DNA from 2 places in the Bacillus sp. D386 genome. Region 2 is predicted to be linked to the other one. Evidence: a T-box and tRNA genes for the amino acid it is inferred to sense, from the RefSeq annotation. Region 2 holds a T-box; the other holds one or more tRNA genes.

Region 1 (3,378 bases), on a different contig from region 2:
TAAACTACTTATTCTGTAACTAAATCAAATGCAAAAATTGTTAATTTAGCTCTAAAAAGCTTTTTTTCACTACTTTTTGGAATTAGTAAGATAAATTAACAGGTATCAGTATAATATATCCAAAATATAGTATATAGAAACTTAAATACTATTATTTTTATGTTAAATATTTCATTATATTGAGAAAAATATCAATGAAGTGGTCTACCACTCAAAAACGAGTTAATTAATTAAAATGTTTACTTAATAAAGTTGTGTAAGAAAATATTAAATTATTTGTTTATTATAGTATTTATCTATAGTAAACAAAATATTCTCATAATTCAAGACCAAAAAGGGAACTTAGATACTTTGGCATATAATATATCTTTCAACATAGAACTTTAGGAAATACAATCGAGGAAAGGATGATTGTGTTGAGTTAATTCTTCTGAGGGCTTCTTTATAATCGATTGAGGATTTAAGAATTAGTATATTCTCTATAAGAGAACATTATCCGTGAAATTTTTTAAATACAAACCTTTACAATTACTTTCCATTGTCTCACGGATCTACTGATTAAAGCAAGACTTAAATAAATGATACCCTCTCAGAAAACTATAAGAAGATGTCTATGCGAGCTTCAATTGCTTATTTATGTTGATATATGGATCATATGAAGGTTTATCGTGAGGCATATTTAATAGCAGAATTTAATACTTAATTTAGGTGGAGTGGAGGTTCGAACAGTAAAATTAGTATAGGGCAAAATGAGAAGGGCTTATAGCAATATTTCCCCAATTCCCAAATGGGGAAACAATTCAAGAATTGACTCACACATCTATTCAAATTACAGGTAGAAGTAGATTTTCAATTTGGTTGATATAATCCTTACTAAAGAAATCATAAAATTTTACTTGGTATTCCTCTTAAAAGTACTTGATGATCAGTTCGGCTTTATTCTCGTTCTATTTTAGACTTTAACCGTTATTAGAATTTTACCTTTGCCTTCTTATAAGGCGTTTAGGAGACAATGTATTGACGGACTGAGCTCTTTTGGCAGTTATGTTTTAATTATTAAGATTTCATTTATTAAAATAATATATAAAAAAACCATGTACATCATGTACATGGTTTTTATGACCCCTACGGGATTCGAACCCGTGTTACCGCCGTGAAAGGGCGGTGTCTTAACCGCTTGACCAAGGGGCCAAATGGCGGAGAAGGAGGGATTTGAACCCTCGCGCCGGTTACCCGACCTACACCCTTAGCAGGGGCGCCTCTTCAGCCTCTTGAGTACTTCCCCAAATATGGCTCCGCAGGTAGGATTCGAACCTACGACCGCTCGGTTAACAGCCGAGTGCTCTACCACTGAGCTACTACGGAATAATGGTATATGGGCCTAAATGGACTCGAACCATCGACCTCACGCTTATCAGGCGTGCGCTCTAACCAGCTGAGCTATAGGCCCGAAGTAAAATTTGGAGCGGGTGAAGGGAATCGAACCCTCATCATCAGCTTGGAAGGCTGAGGTTTTACCACTAAACTACACCCGCACTCTATGGGGCGGCTGATGGGAATCGAACCCACGAATGTCGGAACCACAATCCGATGCGTTAACCACTTCGCCACAACCGCCGTGCATTGTCTTTTTAAAGTTATGGTGGCTCAGGACGGAATCGAACCGCCGACACAAGGATTTTCAGTCCTTTGCTCTACCGACTGAGCTACTGAGCCGTTTTGTATCTTTGTATTTCTCTGATGCTGCTCAATGTCTTACTGATGAGCTAACATTTTATAAATGGCGGTCCGGACGGGACTCGAACCCGCGACCTCCTGCGTGACAGGCAGGCATTCTAACCAACTGAACTACCGGACCATTTATTGCGGGGACAGGATTTGAACCTGCGACCTTCGGGTTATGAGCCCGACGAGCTACCAGACTGCTCCACCCCGCGACAATAATAATTTGTTTCCATATACTACAAGGTATTTAAGGTATATATGGCGGAGGAAGAGGGATTCGAACCCCCGCGCGGTTTAACCCGCCTCCCGGTTTTCAAGACCGGTCCCTTCAGCCAGACTTGGGTATTCCTCCATATATAGTGGTGGACCTTGTAGGACTCGAACCTACGACCGGACGGTTATGAGCCGTCTGCTCTAACCAGCTGAGCTAAAGGTCCTATTTGGTAGCGGCGGAGGGGATCGAACCCCCGACCTTACGGGTATGAACCGTACGCTCTAGCCAGCTGAGCTACACCGCCAAATATTGAATCCTATTAAAGTTTATAATGGTGGAGCCTAGCGGGATCGAACCGCTGACCTCCTGCGTGCAAAGCAGGCGCTCTCCCAGCTGAGCTAAGGCCCCATAAGTTTTAGATGGTCGGGAAGACAGGATTCGAACCTGCGACCCCTTGGTCCCAAACCAAGTGCTCTACCAAGCTGAGCTACTTCCCGCAAAAAGATGGCGCGCCCGAGAGGAGTCGAACCCCTAACCTTTTGATCCGTAGTCAAACGCTCTATCCAATTGAGCTACGGGCGCATTTTTTTTGCAAAAAACTAGTGCCGAGGGCCGGTCTCGAACCGGCACGGTAGTCACCTACCGCAGGATTTTAAGTCCTGTGCGTCTGCCAATTCCGCCACCCCGGCATATAACTTGGCATTGGAGCGGAAGACGGGATTCGAACCCGCGACCCCCACCTTGGCAAGGTGGTGTTCTACCACTGAACTACTTCCGCATATAAGTGCGGGTGAAGGGACTTGAACCCCCACGCCGTAAGGCGCCAGATCCTAAGTCTGGTGCGTCTGCCAATTCCGCCACACCCGCATTTTGTAAATGGTGAGCCATGAAGGACTCGAACCTTCGACCCTCTGATTAAAAGTCAGATGCTCTACCGACTGAGCTAATGGCTCGTACTGATGGTGCCGGCAAGAGGACTTGAACCCCCAACCTACTGATTACAAGTCAGTTGCTCTACCAATTGAGCTACACCGGCTTAATAGATTTAAATGCTTTTCTAAGACACTTAATTATTATAACTTATGTTTTTTATAATTTCACCAAGTATTTTTTGGTAATTTTTAATTTTATAATGGTGGAGGATGACGGGATCGAACCGCCGACCCTCTGCTTGTAAGGCAGATGCTCTCCCAGCTGAGCTAATCCTCCATTTTATTGCCTGGCGACGTCCTACTCTCACAGGGACTCGCGTCCCAACTACCATCGGCGCTGAAGAGCTTAACTTCCGTGTTCGGAATGGGAACGGGTGTGGCCTCTTCGCCATCGTCACCAGACGATTTTGTCAGCGACATTTATTATTATATCGTATTTCTGACATTTTTCAAGAGAAATTTTAAAGAAATTTTATCTTTTTTTCGTTCTCTCAAAACTGGATAATG
Region 2 (3,378 bases):
GTTAAATAATCTCGTTTCACCCCATGCAGGTACCCATTTAGTTTCTTTGATCTGCTGCAATAGGTCTTCACGGATATCATCAACAGAAGCAAACCATTGATCGGTTGCACGGAAAATTGTTGGCTTTTTCGTTCTCCAATCATGCGGATAAGAGTGTGTAATGAAATCAAGTTTTAACAGAGCACCGACTTCCTCGAGTTTATCCGTGATTTCTTTGTTTGCTTTATCATAGAATAATCCTTCAAATCCAGGAGCATCAGAAGTCATATGGCCTTTTCCATCCACTGGGCAGAGTACTCCAAGATTATATTTCTGACCTACGATAAAGTCATCTTCACCATGTCCTGGCGCAGTATGAACACAGCCTGTACCTGCATCAGTGGTTACATGCTCTCCTAAAATAACAAGTGAGTCACGGTCATACAATGGATGTTTAGTGACTACATATTCCAGTTCAGCACCTTTAACAGTCTTCTCAACTTCAGCATTCTCCCATCCAAGTGTTTCTTTAACGGAAGGCAATAGTGTTTCAGCCACAATATATTTTGTACCATCAACATTCACAAGTACATAATCAAGGCGTGGGTGAACAGCAATTCCAAGGTTAGCTGGAATAGTCCAAGGTGTCGTTGTCCAAATAATGAACTTCGCTCCCTCTTCCACTACTCCTTTGCCGTCCTTCACATCAAATGCAACAAAGATAGATGCTGATTTCTTGTCGTGGTATTCGATTTCCGCTTCAGCTAGTGCAGATTCACTGGAAGGAGACCAATAAACCGGTTTTAATCCTTTATAGATATAGCCTTTTTTCGCCATATCACCGAAAACTTTGATTTGCTCAGCTTCATATTCAGGTTTCAGTGTGATGTAAGGATTTTCCCAGTCCCCTCTTACACCTAAACGTTTAAATTGAGTGCGCTGCTGATCAATTTGTGTATAAGCATATTCCTCACAAAGTTTACGGAAGTCAGCGATTGTCATTTCCTTACGATTTACTTTTTTGTTTTTAGTTAGCGCTGTTTCAATTGGTAAACCATGAGTATCCCAACCTGGTACATATGGCGCATTATAACCATTCATTGATTTAAAGCGAACAATAAAATCCTTTAAGATTTTATTCATCGCATGCCCGATATGAATGTTTCCATTCGCATAAGGAGGTCCGTCATGCAGCACAAATTTAGGAAGGTCCTTTGTACGCTCCTGTACTAATTTGTAAATATTTTTTTCTTCCCAACCTGCTTGAACTTCCGGTTCTCTTTTTGGTAAATTCCCACGCATTGGAAATTCTGTTTTAGGCATCAATAATGTGTCTTTAAATTCCATTCCATTCACTCCTTAAACTTCCTCATAAATAAATACAAAAAAGCCTTTTCATCCCGGTAAAGGGACGAAAAGGCTATATTTCCGCGGTACCACCCTTTTAGAATATTGCCTGACAATATTCCTCTTGGTATTCGTAACGTGAATGACTCGCCGCTATTTACTGCCAGCCAAGCTGGGTTCAAAAGCAGACTCAGGGATGATCTTCCATCCAGATTCTTTTACCGGACTCCCACCTTCCCCGGCTCGCTACAAAAAGTATGATCTGATGTACTGTTCCCGTCTTCGTTTTAACATTTTTTGAATAGATTTGTTAAAATATTATATTCAATAACTTACGATAAAGTCAAGACCTTACATTTCTTCTTCATTCAGGTCGATATCAAATTCAGTGGCATCCACGTCATATTTAAGAAGTTTATCCCAATCTTCACTGTTTAATAAATCAAGCTGGGCTTCAACAAGCATTTTAAAACGCATTCTGAATACTTTAGATTGCTTTTTAAGGTCTTCAATTTCAATAGCAATTTTTCTTGCTTTAGATAATGCCTCATTGACAATTCGGTCAGCATTTTTTTCTGCTTCCTTCATAATCAATTTAGCCTCTTTTTGAGAATTTCGTTTGACATCTTCTCCGGCTTCCTGAGCAATGACGATTGATTTATTCAACGTTTCCTCAATGCTGGAGAAATGCTCAAGGCGTTGTTCCAACTCTTCCACTTTGGCTTCAAGATCTTTCTTATCTCGAAGGACCAACTCGTAATCTTTAATTATTTGGTCAAGAAACTCATTTACTTCATCTTCATCGTAACCGCGGAATCCTCTGCCGAATTCCTTGTTATGTATGTCTAGCGGTGATAATGGCATAGACTGCACCTCCGAATACTGATTCTTCTCTTAATTATTATACTATGCTTTCGACAGTAATGGTGATATTCCTTCTAAATTCCTGATTATTTTTGTATACCACACTTTATTTTCCATTTATCTTTCTTTGTTTTTCCTTCAATGGAAAATATCTTCATTCTTCCTATCCCACGAGTGGATAACACATCACTTTCTCTGATTTCATATGATGGATTATCGACTTGTTTCCAGTTTACCTTAACACGCCCCTGCTGTACGAGTGTTTGGCTCTTTTGCCTCGAAATATTGGCGATAGCCGACAATATCGTATCAATTCTCATGGAGGAAACTGTCACTTGGCATTCCTTCCATTGTTCCGTAACAGTCATAGCCTGATCAGCAGGTATTTCCTGAAACTTTACACCCGCATTGCCCATTTTAGATATATTCATCTCCAGATAGGATGCTACATCTTTTGCAACAACGAATTGTACTCGCTCGCCTTCAATCCATATATCACCAAATTTTTCTCTCTTTAAGCCAACAGACATTAACGTGCCAAGAATCTGCCTATGTTTCAGTGTCGTAAATTTTGCAGAATAAAATAATTCATAAATGGTCAGTTCGTAATCCTCGATTTGCGGTTCATAATAGTCCGGATAGAGGAGCGCTCTTTGCCGCTCGGCCGCTTCGCTTCCTCCAAAAAAGGAAACATGTACATCTCCATTTGTACCAATTAGCATCCTTACAATCTCTGATTCTCTGGGGTCAAGAAAATCTGTCAGTTTAGGGGCATATTGCTCCTGCACTTGATCAATCCATCCAAGCACCTGATCGATAAATTCTCTTTCTTCCTGACGAAAATGCTGATAAATATCCATTTACATCCTCCAGCTAAAATATAAAAGCTCCCTGTTTTGAAAGGGAGCTAACATTCTTCTTAAAAAATGCCTGCCAACGCGGAGATTCCTACTCGTGCCATATTTAACACAAGAATCGCTATAATTGGAGAAATATCAATCATGCCGAGCGAAGGTACAATTCTCCTGAATGGTTCCAAAAACGGCTCACATATGCGTGCTAAAAACATTCCAATTCCTGTATCCCTTGCATTTGGAAACCACGACATTAATATGTAAATAATTAAGGCCCAGGAATATATATCTACTGCTTTATAAAGTATATAAAAAAATATATCCATTATTTACT

What was found. The T-box of region 2 lies ahead of ileS (isoleucine--tRNA ligase). A T-box ahead of a tRNA ligase gene usually reads a tRNA of that ligase, here a tRNA-Ile.
Region 1: it has a tRNA-Ile gene. The T-box ahead of ileS (isoleucine--tRNA ligase) is inferred to sense a tRNA for this amino acid. The anticodon was not compared.

What each region holds. Positions count from the first base shown of each region.
Region 1 is NZ_VEMV01000007.1:123-3,500, reverse strand. It holds tRNA gene FHY45_RS18775 (tRNA-Glu) at 1,120-1,191, opposite strand; tRNA gene FHY45_RS18770 (tRNA-Ser) at 1,195-1,285, opposite strand; tRNA gene FHY45_RS18765 (tRNA-Asn) at 1,291-1,365, opposite strand; tRNA gene FHY45_RS18760 (tRNA-Ile) at 1,377-1,450, opposite strand; tRNA gene FHY45_RS18755 (tRNA-Gly) at 1,462-1,535, opposite strand; tRNA gene FHY45_RS18750 (tRNA-His) at 1,542-1,617, opposite strand; tRNA gene FHY45_RS18745 (tRNA-Phe) at 1,641-1,716, opposite strand; tRNA gene FHY45_RS18740 (tRNA-Asp) at 1,782-1,858, opposite strand; tRNA gene FHY45_RS18735 (tRNA-Met) at 1,864-1,937, opposite strand; tRNA gene FHY45_RS18730 (tRNA-Ser) at 1,985-2,077, opposite strand; tRNA gene FHY45_RS18725 (tRNA-Ile) at 2,086-2,162, opposite strand; tRNA gene FHY45_RS18720 (tRNA-Met) at 2,167-2,243, opposite strand; tRNA gene FHY45_RS18715 (tRNA-Ala) at 2,272-2,347, opposite strand; tRNA gene FHY45_RS18710 (tRNA-Pro) at 2,360-2,436, opposite strand; tRNA gene FHY45_RS18705 (tRNA-Arg) at 2,445-2,521, opposite strand; tRNA gene FHY45_RS18700 (tRNA-Leu) at 2,543-2,628, opposite strand; tRNA gene FHY45_RS18695 (tRNA-Gly) at 2,643-2,717, opposite strand; tRNA gene FHY45_RS18690 (tRNA-Leu) at 2,725-2,806, opposite strand; tRNA gene FHY45_RS18685 (tRNA-Lys) at 2,817-2,892, opposite strand; tRNA gene FHY45_RS18680 (tRNA-Thr) at 2,900-2,975, opposite strand; tRNA gene FHY45_RS18675 (tRNA-Val) at 3,073-3,148, opposite strand; rRNA gene rrf (5S ribosomal RNA) at 3,157-3,273, opposite strand.
Region 2 is NZ_VEMV01000002.1:487,149-490,526, forward strand. It holds gene ileS (isoleucine--tRNA ligase) at 1-1,326, opposite strand, end outside; T-box leader at 1,384-1,618, opposite strand; gene FHY45_RS07350 (DivIVA domain-containing protein) at 1,678-2,190, opposite strand; gene FHY45_RS07355 (YlmH family RNA-binding protein) at 2,277-3,050, opposite strand; gene FHY45_RS07360 (YggT family protein) at 3,110-3,370, opposite strand; gene FHY45_RS07365 (cell division protein SepF) at 3,378-3,378, opposite strand, start outside.